3 regions of the Streptomyces brevispora genome follow, and region 1 is predicted to be linked to each of the others. Evidence: riboswitches for the same ligand, from Rfam matches in the RefSeq annotation. Region 1 holds a riboswitch; each other region holds the start of a gene.
The links. Region 1 has a riboswitch for cyclic di-AMP ahead of FHX80_RS28115 (M23 family metallopeptidase). Riboswitches for the same ligand answer to the same signal wherever they lie in the genome.

Region 1 (6,419 bases):
CGGGCCGGACGGGGCGTCCCACAACGGCATGTGGGACATGTCCCTGCTCCAGGTCGTGCCGGGGCTCCGGATCGCGGCACCGCGCGACGCCGGCCAGTTGCGGGCCCAGCTGCGGGAGGCCGTCGCCGTCGACGACGCACCGACCATGATCCGGTTCCCCAAGGAGTCGGTGGGGGAGGCGGTCCCCGCCATCGGCCGGATCGGCGGCATGGACGTACTGCGCCGCGCCCCGGACGCCGACGTGCTGCTGGTCGCGGTCGGTGTCATGGCTCCCGTCTGCCTCAAGGCCGCCGGTCTGCTCGCGGGCGGCGGCATCCGCTGCACCGTGGTCGACCCCCGCTGGGTCAAGCCGGTCGACGAAGAGCTGGCCCCGCTCGCCGCGCGGCACCGGCTCGTCGCGGTCGTCGAGGACAACAGCCGGGCGGGAGGCGTCGGCTCGGCGGTCGGGCAGGCGCTGCGGGACGCCGGCACCGACGTACCGCTGCGGACGTTCGGGATCCCCGAGCAGTTCCTCGCGCACGGGAAGCGCGCCGAGGTACTGGCCGACATCGGACTCACACCGGTCGAGATCGCGGGCCGGATCAGCGCCACGCTGGCCGCGCGGAAAACAGCCGACGGACACGGAATCGCCGTCGGCGACGGGTACGACGAGCGCAACGCCCTGGGCAACGGACACAAGGAGAGCGGGGCATGAAGGACGACGGGCCCAAGGGCTTCGATCTGGCGCGGCTCCTCGCGGAGCGCGGCGCCGAACGCTACGAACTGCACACGAAGTACCTCAACCACCAGCTCCCGCGCATGCTGCGCACCATCGGCTTCGACAAGGTCTACGAACGGGCCGAGGGCGCGCACTTCTGGGACGCGGAGGGCAACGACTACCTGGACATGCTGGCCGGCTTCGGGGTGATGGGGCTCGGCCGGCACCACCCCGTCGTACGCAAGGCGCTGCACGACGTCCTGGACGCCTCGCTCGCCGACCTCACCCGTTTCGACTGCCAGCCGCTGCCGGGACTGCTGGCCGAGAAGCTGCTCGCACACAGCCCGCACCTGGACCGGGTGTTCTTCGGCAACAGCGGTACGGAGGCCGTCGAGACGGCGCTCAAATTCGCCCGGTACGCGACCGGGAAGCCGAGGATCCTGTACTGCACGCATGCCTTCCACGGACTGACCACCGGCGCGCTCTCGGTCAACGGCGAGGCCGGGTTCCGGGACGGCTTCGCCCCTCTGCTGCCCGACACCGCGATCGAGCTCGGAGACCTCGACGCACTGCGGCGCGAGCTGAAGCGCGGCGATGTGGCCGGCCTGGTCGTCGAGCCGATCCAGGGCAAGGGCGTGCACGCCTCGCCGCCCGGTTTCCTGCGTGCCGCCCAGGAGCTGCTGCACAGGCACAAGGCCCTGCTCATCGCCGACGAGGTGCAGACCGGCCTGGGCCGGACCGGTGACTTCTACGGGTACCAGCACGAGGAAGGGGTCGAACCCGATCTGGTCTGCGTCGCCAAGGCGCTCTCCGGCGGCTATGTTCCGGTCGGGGCGACCCTCGGCAAGGACTGGATCTTCAAACGCGTCTACTCGTCGATGGACCGGGTGCTGGTCCACTCGGCCAGTTTCGGCTCCAACGCGCAGGCGATGGCGGCCGGACTCGCGGTCCTCGCGGTGATGGAGGACGAGGAGACCGTGGCGAACGCGCGCCGAACCGGAGATCTGCTGCGCGAGAGGCTGGCCGCACTGGTCGGCCGCTACGAGCTGCTGCACGAGGTGCGGGGACGCGGGCTGATGATCGGCATCGAGTTCGGCCGGCCGTCCTCGCTGAAGCTGCGCAGCCGCTGGACCATGCTCCAGGCGGCCCGCAAGGGGCTCTTCGCGCAGATGGTGGTCGTACCGCTGCTCCAGAAGCACCGGATCCTCACCCAGGTCTCCGGCGACCACCTCGAAGTGATCAAGCTGATTCCGCCGCTCGTCATCGACGAGGCGGACGTGGACCGGTTCGTGACCGCGTTCACGGCGGTGATGGATGACGCGCACAACGGCGGACTGATGTGGGACTTCGGCCGGACTCTGGTGAGGCAGGCCGTTGCCAACCGCTGATCAACAGGGGTTTGCCTCGGAGGTAAGAAATTTGCCTCTGAGGAAAGTTCCTGGCTCAATGGAGGAATGAATCCTCCAGCCGGAGGGGTGCCCGACGAGCTGCCCGGTGTCGCGCCACGACTGCGCGATCTGCGCCGTGACCGCGGGCTCACCCTGGAAACCGCCGCCCAGCACGCCGGACTCTCGCCCGCCCATCTGTCCCGGCTCGAAACGGGCCGGCGGCAGCCCTCGCTGCCGATGCTTCTCGGACTTGCCAGGATCTACGGTACGACGGTCTCCGAGCTGCTCGGCGAGATCCCCCCGGAACGTGACGCGATCGTCCGCGGCCGAAAGTTCGAGGGGGCCGAGGCCGACGGCTGGATGTACCAGCAGGCCGGGGGACCCGGCCGGGCGATGCAGGCCCTGCGCGTCCGGGTTCCGCACGGCGCGCAGGGCGACCTGGTGCGCGTCCACCCCGGTGAGGAATGGCTGTACGTCCTGGCCGGGCACCTCAGGGTGACCCTCGGGGAGACCGTGCACGACCTCGCCCCCGGCGACAGCGCGCACTTCGACTCGCTCACCCCGCATCAGATCGCGGCGCCGGACCATTCCGGTGCCGAGCTGCTCTTCGTTCACACCCTGCTGCAGAGCCCCGCTGCCGAGCTGTGTCTCGGCAGCGGGATCCACCGTCGCTGAGGCGCCGTCCCCGCCGCCGGCGCGTCCGGTCGCGAGAGAGGACTGACATGTCCGATTCCGAGAACTACGACCCGCTCACGCCGGCCAGGCGCAAGGACTCCGACTCGCACGAGAGGAAGATGCCGCGCGGGCTCGTCATCAGGCTGTTCGCCTACCTGGTGGCCGGGCACGTCGTCGCCGGCTTCCTCTACCTGCTGTTCGCGGTGGGGATGAACAACCAGTAGCCGCGGGCCGTGCGGCTCGGGCGACCGGTCAGGCCTCGTCGAGGAGCCGCTCGCGCAGCCGCTCCCGCGTCTCGGGGCTGATCTTCAGCCCCTCGGAGAGGTAGCGGTCGGTGCCGCCCCAGGTCTCGTCGATCGTGGCGAAGGCCGCGTCGAGATATTCGCGGTGGGCACCGAAGAGCGGGCTGAGGAGCTCCATCACCTCGGGCGACGTCCCGGCCGCCGAGGTGTCGCTGCGGCGCACCCGGTAGCGGCGGTGGGCGTCGTTGGACTTGAGGTAGTCGGCCTCGACGGCCTCGCGCTCGACGCCCACCGCGAGCAGGGAGACCGCGATCGAGAGCCCCGCCCGGTCCTTGCCCGCCGCGCAGTGCATCAGAGCGGGGACGCTGTCCTCGGCCAGGGCGTGCAGCACGCGGCTGTGCTCGGCGGTGCGCTCCAGGATGATCGTGCGATAGGAGGCGGTCAGGCGTGCGGCTGCCTTGCCGTCGCCGAGGAGGCCGCGCAGTTCGTCTATGTCGCCGTCGCGCACCATCTGCCAGAACTCGGCGCCTTCCGCCGGATCGTTGAGCGGGATGTTCACATTGCGCACGCCGGGCAGTTCGATGTCCAGTCCGTCCAGCCTGTGGTCGGCCGCGTTGCGGAAGTCGAAGACGGTGTGCAGGCCGAGGCTTCCGAGGAACGCGGCGTCCTCGGGGGTGGCACCCGCCAGGTGACCGCTGCGGTAGAGCCGTCCGTACCGCACCCGACGGCCGTCCGACGTGGGCAGCCCGCCCACGTCACGGAAATTACGGACCCCTGCCAGCTCGGGTTCCGTCGACGGGGTCTGCGGCAGTTGCTGCGTCACGGTCACTCCTGGAGGCTCTGGCGCCGACGCGTGCCGCCGACGGGTCCACTCCCGTGACGATACGACATCGACTACTCAGGCAACCATCTCGACAACAACCCCTGAGCGGGGCCCTGTCCGGTCCCGAACCGCCACGGTTCGAGGCCGCCGCGGCACGGGCTGCGACGGGTGGTCGCGCCGCGGGACGGTCGTGTCTCCGGAGTGAACGACAGGCAGGATGTGTCCGTATTAGGGCTTTTGGTAGAACATGCCCCGCTTGCGCGGGGGGTGGCCTCCCTCTCGTGAGCGGGATCATATCCGTGACGGTGTGTGGCGGCCCGCCTGTTGGGTAATCCGTGCGCCGCGCGGAAGGCCAAGGTCGGTAATCCACGGAGTGTGACCGGAATTCCGCACAGATTTTCCGGAGCGGAATCCGGAATGGAACGTGTGGCTTGTTTCTGCCGTCCCGGCTCGCTTACGTTCAATGCCAATCCGGATGGAATGCCTAATCCTGCCGCCGTCCGGAATTCAAACCCACTCACCGTGTGGCAGGAGCGGGGGAACCAGGTAAGCCGCCGACCGGAGAGATCCGGCCGGCTTGGGGTGAAGTCGCGCCAAGCGCGACCGGGCATCTCCAGCCCGAACCCGACAGCTCACCTCGTAGGCGCCGGAGAGGGAAACCTTCATGCCCATATCGGGTAAGCACCGCAGTCCGAAGTCCAGCACCATCGCCCGTGCCGTCATCGTCGCGAGTGCCGGCGGAGCCGTCATCGCGCTTCCGCTGCTCGGCGCCACCGGCGCCGGCGCCGCGGAGCAGACCGCTCCCGTCACTCCGAAGTCGGCCGCCGCCACGCACGCCGCCCCGGCCAAGCCGGTCTCCGCCGAGCAGGCCGGCACCACGACGTACTCCGTCGTCTCCGGCGACTACCTGTCGAAGATCGCCGCCGAGCACAAGCTCAAGGGTGGCTGGGAGAAGCTGTACCAGGACAACCGCAAGGTTGTCGGCGACGACCCGAGCCTGATCTTCCCGGGCATGAAGCTGACGCTCGGCGGCCAGGCCTCGACCACCGACGCGCAGACCTCCGCGGGTGCCACCACCCCGTCGAAGGCCCCGTCCACGGCTCCGGCCAAGACCGAGTCGAAGGCCCCCGTGGCCTCCAACTCCTCGTCCTCCTCCGACGCCCAGGCGTCCAACGGAACCTCGGCCCAGGCCGCTCGGAGCACCGGCTCCGGCTACGTCCACCCGGTTCCCGGCAACCACACCACCGCCTACCGCGCCTCCGGCGCCAACTGGTCCAGCGGCAGCCACACCGGTATCGACTTCCCCGTCTCCACGGGCATCAGCGTGAAGTCGATCAGCTCGGGCACCGTCGTCACCGCCGGCTGGGGCGGCGCGTACGGCAACGAGGTCGTCGTCAAGCACGCCGACGGCCACTACTCGCAGTACGGCCACATGTCCTCGCTCTCCGTCTCGGCGGGCCAGACCGTGAGCGCGGGCCAGCAGGTCGGGCTCTCGGGTGCCACCGGCAACGCGACCGGCCCGCACCTGCACTTCGAGATCCGCACGGGTCCGTCGTACGGCTCGGACATCGACCCGATCGCCTACCTGGCGTCGCACGGAATCTACGTCTGATCCAGGTAACGCCGGTCCGGCGACCCGGACCACGGCAATACACAGAGGGACGGTGCGCGGCGGCGCGCCGTCCCTCTGCTTATTCCCCCTTTACCAAAAACTGACCGGGTGGCCTATCTCACCACCCGTCAACCCCATATTACGGTCGCGTAGGTCACATTCGACAGTGCAGGATATGCCGTTGTGGCAGACGATTCGAGAAACTTCCGACAGGGCGTCATCAACCGACAGGGCGCCATCGAGTCGTACGCGGCGATTGGCGACAGCTTCACCGAGGGAGTCGGCGACCTCGGCCCGGACGGAACATTCGTCGGCTGGGCGGACCGATTCGCGGTACTCCTCGCGGACCAGCTCCCGGACCTCGAAACGGAGCCGGGCACAAGAAGTGCCGCGCCCGGGAACTTCAGGTACGCCAATCTCGCCGTACGAGGACGTCTCCTCGACCAGATAGTCGAGGAGCAGGTGCCGCGCGCCAAGGAACTCGCCCCCGACCTGGTGAGCTTCTGCGCGGGCGGCAACGACATCATCCGGCCGGGAACCGACCCCGACGACGTGGCCGAGCGCTTCGAGCGCGCGGTCGCCGAGCTGACCGAATCGGTCGGCACCGTCATGGTCACCACCGGCTTCGACACCCGCGGCGTTCCCGTGCTGCGCCATCTGCGCGGCAAGATCGCCACTTACACCGCCCATGTGCGGTCCATCGCGGACCGCTACGACTGCCCGGTTCTCGACCTGTGGTCGCTGCGCTCCGTGCAGGACCGGCGCGCATGGGACGGCGACCGGCTGCACCTGTCGCCCGAGGGACACACCCGGGTAGCGCTGCGTGCGGCTCAGGTCCTCGGCCTCGGCGTGCCGGCCGACCCGGACCAGGAGTGGCCGCCGCAGGCGCACCGGGGAACGCTGGAGGTCCGGCGCGACGACATCCACTGGGCGCGCGAGTACCTGGTGCCGTGGATCGGGCGCCGGCTGCGCGGCGAGTCCT
Region 2 (6,419 bases), on a different contig from region 1:
GACGAGGACACCGCGGTGCGGGGCGCGGATGATGCGGTCCTGCTCCGCCTGGATGGTCCGCACGATGTCGCCCATGCGGCCGGTACGGGCGGAGTTCACGGCGGCGAGCAGCACGGCGTCGCCGCTCGGGTCCTCGAATCCGGTGCGCTCACGGTCGCCGAGGTCGAGGATCTCGTCGTGCAGCTCGGTGACGGTGCGGCCCTCGGTGGTGATGTGCCGGCGCCGACGCAGCCCCATGGTCGTGTGACCGGTGGCGAGATAGAAGGGGCGGGCCACCGGCGCGCGCCAGTCGATCAGCACAGGGGTGTGTGCGGTGTCGTCCTCACGGATTCCGACACGGCCGATATGGTGCGCCGTGCCGTCGGAGAGGTCGATGCGGCCGAAACACAGCGAGCCGTCCACGGCATTCAGGGCGGCCAGCAGACCTGAGCGTTCAGCGACGAGCACATCGCGTTCGTGTCGGGCCTGCAGGCCGGTTCCGACCGGCGTCAGCGCGTCCTGGACGTGCTGGGCGGCTGCTCCGCGCAGCGCATCGACACGGTCGTAGAGCCGGTCGACGAATCCCTGCTCCTTCTGCAATTCGGAGCTTTCCCGAGTTGACAAAATGGCTCCCTGCCGGATATGGTTTTTCTTAGCGGCCCCCATTGAGGGGCCTTTTCTGTGGGCACACAGAAACGCTCAATATACCCGGGAAAATCCCCGGTCCGCAATTGCGGACCGGGGATTTTTTGTGCCGCAGGTTCGGCCGGTTCCCTCGTCCCGGACGGCTCGGCGGGTGCTCCGGGGGTGGGTCAGTTCCAGCGTTGGTGGGTCAGTTCCAGCGGTCCTGGTTGATGAAGTGGCTGAAGCCGCGCCAGGAGTTGGGTCCCATCACGTCGTCGATGGGGCCGGTGTAACCGTTCTGGGCGGCCAGGCGTTGGACGGCGGTCCAGGTGTTGGTACCGGGTACCCCGTCGATCGGACCGGTGTAACCCGACTCGATCCGCAACCAGTTCTGCGTCCGCTTCCACATCACCACACCTGCGCATGGTTCCGCCGGTGAGGGTGGGACTCTCAGTAGCGAATCTGTCATGTTTTTATCAAAATCTATGCGCGTAGGCTACCGTGACTCCGCCTCGCTCTGGCAAGTCAAGTCGTAGTAATAACAAGGGAGTTGCCGTGCACAAGAGCCATGGGCCCGACGGCGGCCAGGAGGTCCGGCCGCGGATCGAGATGAGCCGGCGCATGTTGCTGCGCGGCTCGGTCACCACGCTCGGTCTGGCGGCCGGCGGCGTGCTGTTCTCGGGGAACGCCGCCCAGGCGCTGGACATCTACAACCCGTTCAGCGGATATCAGATGACCGGTACCTGGCAGGACCACCTCAACGACGGCTCGCTGGGCGGACTCGACTACGGGATGGGCGTCGGCACCGCGCTGCCGGCTGCGGGTGCCGGTGTCATCACGAACATTCCGAACAACGGTACCGGTGGACACACGGTGACCATCACCCACGGCGACGGGTACCGGACGCAGTACATGCACCTGTCCCAGTTCCTGCTGGGCAACGGCGCCTCGGTCGGCAAGGGAGGGATCGTCGGGTACTCAGGAGGCGCCGTCGGAGCCCCGGGCTCGGGAAGCTCCACCGGACCACACGTGCACTGGCACCTGATCACCCCGGGCGGCACCCGGGTCAACCCGCTGGACTACCTGGGCGGGGGCGGCGGAGGCGGGCTGCCGAAGACGTCGACGGAGCAGGACGGTGTTCCCGGTGCGGTGATGTGGAAGCGGACGCAGAACTGGTTGCGGATCGAGTCGGGTTACACCGGTCCGATCGACGGGGTACCGGGGCCCAACACCTACGCCGCGCTCCAGCGGAACATGCGTAACTGGGGTTACACCGGCCCCATCGACGGGGTACCCGGTACCAACACCTGGGCCGCCGTCCAACGCCTGGCCGCCCAGAACGGTTACACCGGCCCCATCGACGGCGTGATGGGACCCAACTCCTGGCGCGGCTTCAGCCACTTCATCAACCAGGACCGCTGGAACTGACCCACCCCCCAGGGTTTCCGCGGACCGATCAACGAAGTTCGCCCGGTCGGTCCGCGGTTCTCCGCTGCTCTCGTCTGTCCGCGGAAGGTGTCCAGGTATTTCGCTGGGTGAGGGTTGGTTAGGCTGCGGGTCATGAACACGGCTTCGAACGGCGGTGGGACCCTTGAACCCGTCGTCCTGGACGCGACGGAGCCGACGTCTGATCCGGACCTGCGGGCCCGGTTCGCGGTGTCGGTCCATCGGATCCTGGCGGACCTGGTCCGTGAAGGCGCCGCGCTGGGGTGGGTTGATCCCCCGTCGTACGACGAGGTGGCGGAACTCCTCGACCACGTCTTCTCCGCGGTGCACGCGGGTGATGCCGCCCTGCGTGCCGCGTATCTGGACCGTGAGCTGGTCGGGGTGGGGTACTGGCTGCGCCACACGCGGCCTACCCATCGTCCGCACGCCGATCTCGAAAAGATCGCGGTGGCGGCGTCCGCCCAGGGCCGTGGTATCGGCCGGGCACTGACCGCCGCCCTGATCGACGATGCCCGACGGGCGGGGATCGAGGTCCTCACGCTGGATGTCCGCGGCGACAACAGCGGTGCACTGCACCTCTACCGGGCGCTGGGCTTCACCGAATACGGGCGCCTGCCCGGCTTCGTCGCTGTCGGTGAACGCCGCTACGTCAAGGTGTTCTGCATGATGGACTTCCGTCAGGAGGAGTGACTCCCTGTCAAAGGCGCGGTGCGTGAAGGCGTGGCATCGGCTTCCTCGCGTTCACTGGTCCTACGGTGCCACCCGGCACCGGCACCGTCCCCGACCCAGGAGCTCGCAAGATGTTCGACCCCGCCCGGAAACACCCGTACCCCGACGCGTTCCGACCGGACGAAGCGCCTGCCCCGCATCCGCTGCTCGCACCGCTGGCCGGCTTCCTGGGCACCTGGGCCGGGCGGGGCCGCGGCGGATACCCGACGCTCGCCGGGGAGTTCCGGTACGCGCAGGAGGTCACCTTCAGCCACGACGGGCGGCCCTTCCTCCACTACGAGGCGCGCGCCTGGCTGCTCGACGCGGACGGCGCCCCGCTGCGGCCGTCGGCACGGGAGAGCGGCTGGTGGCGGATGCAGCCCGACGGGCACGTGGAGGCGTTGATCACTCAGCCCACCGGTGTCGCGGAGATCTTGACGGGCCACGCGGTCGACGGCGTGGCCGACCTCGCCAGCCATCAGGTCGCCCTCGCACCCACCGCCAAGGAGGTCGGCGCCACCCGTCGCCGCTACACCCTGACGGACGACGGCACGCTCGAATTCGTCCATGACCTCGCGGCGGTAGGTCAGCCGCTGCAGCATCACCTTTCGGCGCAGCTCCGACGCGGGGGCGGAAGCCGGTAGCGCCTTGCGGCGGATGGTGCGGAGTTCCGCGTCGGTGCGGTGACTGGGGTTCGCGCCCGGCTTCACCGCACTCTGCTTCGCCGTGCCCACCGTGCCCGGCTTCACCGCGCCCGCGTCGTCGACACCAGGCTCGGCGAAGCGCTCGAAGTACTCGAAGCGCCCGAACGGCATCTTGCACCGGAGGCCGTCGGCGCCGGCTGCGGCCGTGAGCGGCGGGTGGGGCGCCGACCGATGCCGAGCCTGCCCGGAGTCCGGGCAGGCCGACTCCCCGAGACACCCAAATGTCTTGATTGGGGGCAATTGCTACGAATAAATCGCAATGAACCTCCTTGGGTAGTTTTCTACTAACCAAACGCTATCAAATCCATCAAACCGCCCCTTTCGGGCGCAGTGGTCAGCGTCACTTTTCCGGCCCCGCACGCGGGGTATCGGGCTTCGGTTCCCTGTCGCGCCAAGAGAATTGACTTCCTCGGCGAGGCCTGATTGTGAGCGTTTCCTTTAGTTGATCTTGCGAATCAATTGGGATTCGGAATTCAGGGCTTGTTTCGCTCGGCGCCTTTCGCTTACGGTCACCGTCAATCCGGATGGAACGCCGAATCCTGCCGCCGTCCGGTGACCCAACCCACTCGCGTACGGCAGGAGCGGGGGACCCAGTTTTGCCGCCGGTCCGGTATCCGGAGCGGCTAGGGGTGAAGTCGCCATCACGTGCGGCCGGACATCTCCAGTCCGAACCCGACAGCTCACCTCGCAGGCGGCGGAGAGGAAATGCGCCATGCCCATCATGGGTAAGCACCGTCGTTCCAAGTCCACCTCCCTGACCCGCGGTTTCATCGCCGTGAGCACGGGCGGAGTCGTTCTCGCGCTCCCCCTGATCGGGGCCGGGTCGGCTTCGGCCGCACCGGCGCACTCCGTCGCCGCGGAAAAGGCGAAGGCCTCGACTTCCGTTGCTGCCAAGGAAATTGCCGTCCGCGATGCGGAGCCGACCATCTATTCCGTGGTCTCCGGTGATTCACTTTCCAAGATCGCCCTGGGGTATTCCCTCAGTGGCGGCTGGGAGCGGCTCTACGAGGACAATCAGAGTGCGATCGGCGGAAATCCCGATCTGATTCACGTGGGCCTCAAGCTGACCATCGGTGCCAAGTCCGCGGCCACAGCGCCCGAGGCGGCCCCCACGGCCGAATCGAAGGCACAGCCCACGACTGAGTCCAAGCCCGCGGCCGAGGCCTCGCAGTCGGCCGACCGCGCCGACCGTTCCCAGCGGACGGCCACGCCCGTCGCGCAGAAGACCGCGGCCACCGCTCCCGCGCCGGCCGCGACGTCGTACACCAACGACCTCGACGGCTGGATCAAGGAGTCGCTGGCCGTGATGGCCCAGCACGGCATCCCCGGCAGCTACGACAGCATCTACCGCAACATCATCCGCGAGTCCTCGGGCAACCCGAAGATCGTCAACAACTGGGACTCGAACGCCGCCGCCGGCACGCCCTCGAAGGGCCTCCTGCAGGTCATCCAGCCCACCTTCCAGGCCTACCACGTACCCGGCACGTCGATGGACATCTTCGACCCCGTCGCCAACATCACCGCCGCGTGCAACTACGCAGCTGCCACGTACGGCTCGATCGACAACGTCTTCGGGGCCTACTGACGTCACACGGCTCCGCCCTCGGGAGGAGCCGGGCGCAGGGGTGGGAGGGAGCCGAGCGGCTCCCTCCCACCCCTTTCGCATGGCCGTACGACCCTTGCGCCGCGTAGGCGGTCAGACGCGGGCTACGTGACCGTTCGGTACGGCGCGGCGTCGGGCATCGGGACCTGCCTGCCCGTGGTGTTCAGCCAGAGCACCCCCGGGGTGCCGGGGGCCGCCGAGGCGGGTGACGCCTTCGGTGGCGCTCTCGCCACCGGCGACCTCGACGGGGACGGCTACGACGACGCGGTCGTCGGTCTGCCCGGCGAGGACGTCGAGCCGGTGACCGACACGGGCGGCATCGTCGTGCTGTGGGACTCCCTGAAGGGGCTCTCGGGCGGGGACAGCCGGGAAGCCGGCCGGCCGGGGCGGAGCCTGCGGGCCTGCCCCGGCCGCCCTCCTCAACCGGGTGGGCGATGGCACTATGAACCTTTCATCCCGCGCGCTACCCTCCGCCGCATGATTTCCACGGTGGTCTGGGGTACCGGCAATGTCGGCCGCGCGGCCATCCGCGCCGTCGAGGCCCATCCGGCCTTGAAGCTGGCGCATGTGCTCGTCCACGATCCCCGCAAGGTGGGCCGCGACGCGGGCGGCCTTGCCGGGATCGGCCGCGATCTGGGCGTCGCGGCGACCGATGACATCGACGCGGTGCTGGCCACCGCTCCCGGCGCGGTGGTGTACGCGGCCTCCGGCGACATCCGCCCCGACGAGGCATTGGCCGACATCGCCAGGGCGGTCCGGACGGGTGCGGTGGTCGTCACTCCCGCCCTGTACGCGCTCTACGACCAGCGGGGCGCCCCGCCCGAACTGCGTGAACCGGTTCTGGCCGCCATCGCGGACGGCGGCGGCTCGCTGTTCGTCTCCGGCGTCGACCCCGGCTGGGGCAACGACGTACTGCCCCTGCTGATCAGCGGACTCGGGACCGAGGTCGAGGTGATCCGGTGCCAGGAGATCTTCGACTACTCCACCTACGACCAGCCCGACTCGGTCCGCCATCTGATCGGTATGGGACACCCCATGGAGTACGAGCCGCTGATGCTCGCGGCCTCCATCCCGACGATGGTGTGGGGCGGGCAGATACGGCTGATGGCCAGGGCCCTGGGCGTGGAGCTCGACGACATCCGCGAGACCATGGCCCGGCGGCCGCTGGAGACGACGGTGACCACCCGGACGATGGGAGAGTTCGAGGCGGGCACCCAGGGCGCGGTGCGCTTCGAGGTGCAGGGCATCGTCGAGGGCGAACCCCGCATCGTCATTGAGCACATCACCCGCATCCACCCGTCCTGCGCCCCGGACTGGCCGGCACCGCCGGACGGGGCCGGTGCCCACCGCGTGAT
Region 3 (6,419 bases), 2.8 Mb from region 1:
TGTCACGGTGCCGATCCCGCCGGATGGGCCGGGCGAGGTACTGGTGGCCGTACGGGGCGGCTCCGAGGCCTACACCGCATGGTCGGCGACGGCCATCGGCAGGGACGTACGCATCGTGGTCGTCGACTCCGTATCGGCACGCACCGTGGTGGTGGAGCGCTTGCCGTCCTGACCCGAGAAGTGACATCTGATCTCCTGACAGGAGTCCGCTCATGCTGTTCTGGCACGTTCCCGCCCCCAACGAGGCGATGCTCATATCGGGTTCGAAGCGGCAGACGCAGGACACGCAGTTCCGGATCGTCACCGGACACGGGAGCTTCGTCCTTCCGATCAAGCAGAAGGCGCGGATGCTGTCCCTGGCGCTTCGGGAGGCGGAGATCACCGAGGACTGCGTCACCCAGCAGGGCATCCGCCTCACGGTCCGGGCCGTTTCCGTCTTCAAGGTCGGGGACGACGCCGTGTCCATCGCCAACGCGGCACGGCGCTTCCTGTCCGAGCAGAATCAGATGGAGGAGCTCGTCGGCCGGATCTTCGCCGGACACCTGCGGTCCATCGTCGGCGGACTGACCGTGGAACAGATCATCCGGGAACGCAGCCGGGTCTCCCAGGAGGTCATCGCCGGCAGTCACGGTGAGATGGAGAAGCTCGGCATCGTCGTGGACGCCCTCCAGATCCAGGAGATCGACGATGCCACCGGGTACATCGACAACCTGGCCGCCCCGCACGCCGCCGCGGTCGCCGGTCAGGCCCGGATCGCCCGGGCCAAGGCCGATCAGGAAGCCGCAGAACGCGAGCAGCAGGCCGCCGCGCTCAAGGCCGAGTACGAGCGGGACACCGCGATCAAGAGGGCCGGGTTCCTCGCCGAGACGGAGCAGTACAACGCCCGCGCCGCCCAGGCCGGGCCACTCGCGCAGGCCAGGGCCTCGCACGAGGTCATCGAGGAGCAGACCGCGCTGGCCCAGCGCCAGGCGTCACTCGCCGCCCAGCGGCTGGAGGCGGAGGTCGGGCGACCGGCGGACGCCGAGGCCTACCGGCAGCGCACGCTGGCCGAGGCCGCCCGTGACCAGGTGAAGTTCCAGGCGGACGGAAGCGCGTACGCCGAACGGACCCTCGCCCAGGCCCAGGCGGACGCCAACACGGCCCGCGCCGTCTCGCTGCGGGACGGCAACCAGGAACTCATCGCGGCCAACCGCATCGTGGAGAACCTGCCCGCCCTGGCCGACGCCGCCGCCCGCGGGATGTCGGGAGCCAGCCTCACCGTGCTCAACGGCACCGACGGGGTCAACGAGATGGCGGCGGGAGTCGTCGGCCAGGGGCTGGCGATCCTCCAGTCGCTCCAACGCGGTACGGACCCGGCGACAGCCCAGGACGGCGACGACCGGAACCAGGACCCGACGCCCCGTATCGCCGACTCGGAATGACCCGAGCGGAAACGAACGGGACCGGCCCTACTTCTCCGGTACGGAGACGGGGGCCGGGGCCGGGACCGGTACGGAGGCCGGGACCGGGTCGCGGGTCTCGGCGGAACTCTCGGCAGCGGGCTCGGCGGGGCTCACTTCGGCCTCCGATGCCTCGGGCATCTCTGTCCCCTCGGTCGTCTCTGCCACCTCTGCCGTCTCAGTGGGTGCGGCAGCCTCATCAAGTGCGGGAGCAGCTGAAGGCGACAGCGCGGCAGCCTCCGCGCGCGCGGCCGAGGAGACCTTCCGGTGGTGCGCCAGGATCCCCACGAAGCCTGCGAGGAACCCACTGACCAGGCCGGATATCGCATGGTTGACCGCGTTGACCGACTCGCTGTCCGGAATTCCGATGATCGCGTAATTGACTCCCGCGCTCATCACCGCCCCGATCACTCCGCCGATCACACCGCTGATGACGGCACCCCGCAGCGGTGAGGCCGCAGTGGTTGCGGGGGCGGACGCGGGGGCAGGGGCGGGAGTGAGCGGTGCGGTCATCGGCGGAGGCCCTCCAGACAGGCTGCGATGAGAGACCGGGAGCGGCTTGCGGGGCGCGGTGAAATGCGTGCTCCCGGGTCTGCTCGCACGGGCAGCCCACCAGTCCGGGGGATGCAGCAGATACCTTGCGGCAGAACGCGTGTTCCTTGCAACACCTTCTCGTTTTCGACACTTTGACGTTCTTGGTCCGGTCGGCCGAACCCGGTGCGGGACTGCCTCCGCCTGTTCGGTGAGCGATCCAGTCGAATGTCAACTGGTCGACAGAGGTTGGTTGTTGCGCGGGTGGGGGTACTGGTCTCCCTTTTCTCGCAGGTGGTTGGGCCTTTCCCTCGGATGGTCGGGGTCGATCGGGGGAGTCTGTGCGGGGGCGTCATCGGGTGGGCCGGGCGGCGGGGGAGCCGCGCGAGGGGGCGGGCGCGCGGGGTGGTCATGAGTGCGTCGAACATGCCGTAGAGTTGTGTTTACCGACGCGGGGTGGAGCAGCTCGGTAGCTCGCTGGGCTCATAACCCAGAGGTCGCAGGTTCAAATCCTGTCCCCGCTACTGAAGAATCAGGCCAGGCATGCATACTGCATGCCTGGCCTGATTCGTTTGTGCGTTCGCCGGGCCACCGGCCGGTGCGACCCGCACCACGCACGTACTCCCATTGGCCGTCGATGAATCGCCCCGCCACCGTGCTCCGGGAAGTCTGGGGGTGGTGCGCGGTACCGTCCGCGGCCGTGGGCGCACCGGGTAGGAGAGCACAGGTGGGGAAGCGGGAACAGCGGCGGGGGAGGCGCGCGGGCGAGATCCGGAACCGCCGGCTCGTCCGGGCGCTGCCTGGCCTGATCATCGCCGTGGGGTTGGTGTTGGATTTGATCACCCCGCCCGCCTTCACGCCCGTTCCGCTGTTCGCCGCGGCCCCGCTGATCGCCGCGCCGTTCTTCTCGCAGATCGGCACCATCCGGGTCGGAGCCGCAGCGCTGCTGTCCTTGGCCGGGCTGCGGTTCTACGGTGAAACGCTGTTCAATGCCGTGCCGTCGATCGAGCTCCTCACCGTCCTCACCGTCTCGGTCCTCGCGGTCTACATCAACGGGGTCGTACGGCGCAGCAACGAGCAGTTGGCCTCCGCGCGAGTCATCGCGGAGACCGCCATGCGCGCGGTGCTGCCGAAGCCGCCCGACCGGATCGGCGGGCTGCAAGTGGCCGCGCGGTACGAGGCGGCCCAGGCGGACGAGTTCGTCGGCGGCGACCTCTTCTCGGTCACGGACACCCCGTACGGGGTGCGGCTGGTGGTCGGGGACGTGCGCGGCAAGGGGCTGGACGCGGTGGAGGCGGTGGCGGTGATCGTCGGCGCGTTCCGGGAGGCGGCCGAGCAGGAGCGGTCACTGGAGGGGGTGGCTCAGCGGCTGGAGCGTGCGCTGGCGCGGGAATCGGGCCGGCGCGGGGGCCTCGACGAGGCCGAGGGGTTCATCACCGCCGCGCTCGCCGAGATCCCGCCGGGCGCGACCCTGGTGCGGATCGTCAACCGCGGCCACCCCGAGCCGCTGCTGATGTACTCGGACGGGGCGCTGGACGTACTGCAGCCCGAGCTGCCCGCGCTGCCCCTGGGGATGGACCTGGGCGTGTGGCCGGACCGCGCCGACGAGTGGGCGTTGCCCGCCGGGTCGACGCTCCTCCTCTACACGGACGGCCTCTCCGAGGCCCGTAACGCCGACGGGGTCTTCTACGACCCCGCCGAGCGGCTGCGCGGACGGATCTTCCCGGGCCCCGAGGAGCTGCTGTCCGCGCTGACCGACGACGTACGGCTGCACACCGGTGGGGTGACGACCGACGACATGGCGCTGCTCGCCATTGTGCGCCCCGCCGAGGGGCAGCCGGACCGGCGCACAACCGTGAAGATCGTGGGTTTGGGAGGCGGCGCAGGGTGAAGACGAAGGGGCAGACGGGGGAGAGCGTGAGGGAACACGAGGGAATGCGACGGAGCGGACGCGGAAGATGCCACTGTCCGTAACCGTAAGGAACCCCTTCGCATAACATTTGACGCAACGTCAGAAAATAGATAACGATTGAGTGGCGATCAACTCGCCCGGTTCCACCCGGTTGTGTCCCGTAAAGTCCAGGCCGAAGATGTGAATGATCAGCTGGAACGGCTTGGAATCGGACCCGTGTGTCTATTAACGTTCGATAACGCAGCGCGGTCCCAGCCGCCGTCAGAGGCGGCACCGTGCGCGAGCGCCGAATTCCGCAAGGGAACCGGGGAACCACCTACATGGGGTGAATCGGGCATCTCTGTCTCGTTGAGAGGCGGAGGAACCCGTAGGAGACCTTCCTGCTCCGAACCCGTCAGCTAACCCGGTAGGCGAGAAGGAAGGAAAGGAGTGCGCCCCAGTGGCGTCCAACAAGCCTGCCCCCGAAGCCCCCTCATGGTTCGTGCCCGAGCACGGAAATGACTTCGGACCCGGGCCCGGTGCCAGCTACGGCACCAACCACGGAACCGAGTACGGAACCGCTTACGGATCCAGCCACGGGACCGCTTACGGAACCGCCTACGGAACCGATCGGGGCAGCGAGTTCGGCAACGGCTTCCGCGCCGACGAGGCCGAGCCGGACAAGGCGCGGGAGGAATGGAATCCCACCGAGGAGTCCATCCGCCCCGTACGCGGCAAGCACCGCGTCGCCAAGCAGCGCAACGGTCTCGCCCGTAGCTCCACCGTCCTCGGCGTCGGTGTCATCGCAGCCGTCGGCGCGGGCGGCATGGCCTCCGCGCAGAGCAGGCCGCCGGTCTCCATCTCCCTTCCCGACGCCATCTCCGACAACCTCCCCGAGGCCAGGTCCCTCCCCGGCGTCGGCGCACTGTTCTCGGGTGAGTCCGAGGCGGAGAAGGCGAAGGCCGAGACGGTTTCCGCCCCGCTGACGACGGCCGGCATCACCACCGCCGAGGCCGAGCAGGGCGCCACGGACGCCGGCGAGGCGCTCCGCGCCCGCATCCTCCAGCAGGCCGAGCAGCAGCAGGACTCCGCCGACGCCGAGGCCAGGGCGGCCGAGGAGAAGGCCGCCGCGGAGAATGCGTCCGCCGAGGCGAAGAAGCAGCAGGACGCTGCCGAGGCCGAGGTCGCCGCCGCGAAGAAGAAGGCGGCGGAGGAGGCGAAGGAGAAGGCCGAGGCACTGCGGCTCGCCAAGCTCGCCGCCAGCTACGCCATCCCCACCTCCTCGTACACGATCACCTCGACCTTCGGCGAGGCCGGTTCGCTGTGGTCCTCCGGCTACCACACGGGCCTCGACTTCGCGGCGCCGACCGGTACCCCGATCAAGGCCATCCACAGCGGCACCATCAAGTCGGCCGGCTGGTCCGGTTCGTACGGCTACCGCACGGTCCTGGAGCTCGAGGACGGCACGGAGCTCTGGTTCTGCCACCAGTCCTCGATCGGTGTCGGCGTCGGCCAGAAGGTCACCACCGGGGACACCATCGGACGCGTCGGTGCGACCGGCAACGTGACCGGCCCGCACCTTCACCTCGAGGTCCACACCTCGGACGGCGCCGGGATCGACCCGATGTCCTGGCTGCGTGCCCGGGGCCTGACGGTCTGAGCCCGCTGCACGGTCCGGAGGCGGGGTCTCCCGGCCCGCGGCCGTGGGCCGGGTCGGCGTTCCCACGGCCGCGCCGTGCGCTGCGTTGCGCTGTGGTGAGCCCTGTGCCCTCTCCGGCCACTGAACCCCGGCAGTCCTGACGCTCACCCCCCGACGTCAGGGCTGCCGGCCCGTCTGTCCGGCCTCGCGGGACTGCCATCATGGCCATGACGGCAGCCGCAGATGCGCATGGCACGGAATGCCGTAGTTGCACATGGCACGGAATAGCGGAGACGGCGGGTCGGGTTGATCCATATATGACTTCTCTTCGCAGGCTCGGCTCATCCAGCCTTCAGGTCTTCCCGCTCGCCCTCGGTGGCAACGTCTTCGGCTGGACCGCCGACGAGGCACAGTCCTTCGCCGTTCTCGACGCGTACGCGGCGGCCGGCGGCAACTTCATCGACACCGCCGACGCGTACTCCGCCTGGATCCCCGGCAACGAGGGCGGTGAGTCGGAGTCCCTGATCGGCAAGTGGCTCGCAGCGCGGGGCAACCGTTCCGACATCGTCGTGGCCACCAAGGTCGGTGCCCACCCCTCGTACAAGGGGCTCTCCCCCGCCACCATCAAGGCCGCGGCCGAGGAATCGCTGCACCGGCTCGGCACCGACCACATCGATCTCTACTACACGCACTTCGACGACGAGACGGTCCCGGTCGAGGAGATCATCACCGCGCTCGACCAGCTGGTGAAGGACGGCAAGGTCCGCGAGATCGCCGCCTCCAACATCAGCCCGGAGCGGCTCCGCGCCTCGCTGGACTTCTCCGAGCGCGAGGGACTGGCCCGTTACGTGGCCCTGCAGCCGCACTACAACCTCGTCTCCCGGGACACCTACGAGGGCGAGCTCCAGGACACCGCTGC

Region 2: another riboswitch for cyclic di-AMP. It lies ahead of FHX80_RS30110 (LysM peptidoglycan-binding domain-containing protein); the one in region 1 lies ahead of FHX80_RS28115 (M23 family metallopeptidase).
Region 3: another riboswitch for cyclic di-AMP. It lies ahead of FHX80_RS15315 (M23 family metallopeptidase); the one in region 1 lies ahead of FHX80_RS28115 (M23 family metallopeptidase).

The regions. Positions count from the first base shown of each region.
Region 1 is NZ_VIWW01000001.1:6,110,268-6,116,686, forward strand. Features, by position in the region: gene dxs (1-deoxy-D-xylulose-5-phosphate synthase) at 1-694, shown strand, start outside; gene FHX80_RS28100 (aspartate aminotransferase family protein) at 691-2,085, shown strand; gene FHX80_RS28105 (helix-turn-helix domain-containing protein) at 2,152-2,760, shown strand; gene FHX80_RS34875 (DUF6126 family protein) at 2,808-2,984, shown strand; gene FHX80_RS28110 (tyrosine-protein phosphatase) at 3,013-3,825, opposite strand; cyclic di-AMP (ydaO/yuaA leader) riboswitch at 4,330-4,486, shown strand; gene FHX80_RS28115 (M23 family metallopeptidase) at 4,490-5,437, shown strand; gene FHX80_RS28120 (SGNH/GDSL hydrolase family protein) at 5,621-6,419, shown strand, end outside.
Region 2 is NZ_VIWW01000002.1:111,763-118,181, forward strand. Features, by position in the region: gene FHX80_RS30085 (HelD family protein) at 1-579, opposite strand, end outside; gene FHX80_RS30090 (hypothetical protein) at 812-1,012, opposite strand; gene FHX80_RS30095 (peptidoglycan DD-metalloendopeptidase family protein) at 1,159-2,031, shown strand; gene FHX80_RS30100 (GNAT family N-acetyltransferase) at 2,164-2,739, shown strand; gene FHX80_RS30105 (nitrobindin family protein) at 2,850-3,401, shown strand; cyclic di-AMP (ydaO/yuaA leader) riboswitch at 3,982-4,170, shown strand; gene FHX80_RS30110 (LysM peptidoglycan-binding domain-containing protein) at 4,174-5,046, shown strand; partial or broken gene FHX80_RS36885 (hypothetical protein) at 5,248-5,343, shown strand; gene FHX80_RS30115 (NAD(P)H-dependent amine dehydrogenase family protein) at 5,542-6,419, shown strand, end outside.
Region 3 is NZ_VIWW01000001.1:3,297,454-3,303,872, forward strand. Features, by position in the region: gene FHX80_RS15290 (hypothetical protein) at 1-172, shown strand, start outside; gene FHX80_RS15295 (SPFH domain-containing protein) at 213-1,421, shown strand; gene FHX80_RS35190 (hypothetical protein) at 1,449-1,952, opposite strand; tRNA gene FHX80_RS15305 (tRNA-Met) at 2,421-2,494, shown strand; gene FHX80_RS15310 (PP2C family protein-serine/threonine phosphatase) at 2,698-3,861, shown strand; cyclic di-AMP (ydaO/yuaA leader) riboswitch at 4,157-4,310, shown strand; gene FHX80_RS15315 (M23 family metallopeptidase) at 4,322-5,521, shown strand; gene FHX80_RS15320 (aldo/keto reductase) at 5,818-6,419, shown strand, end outside.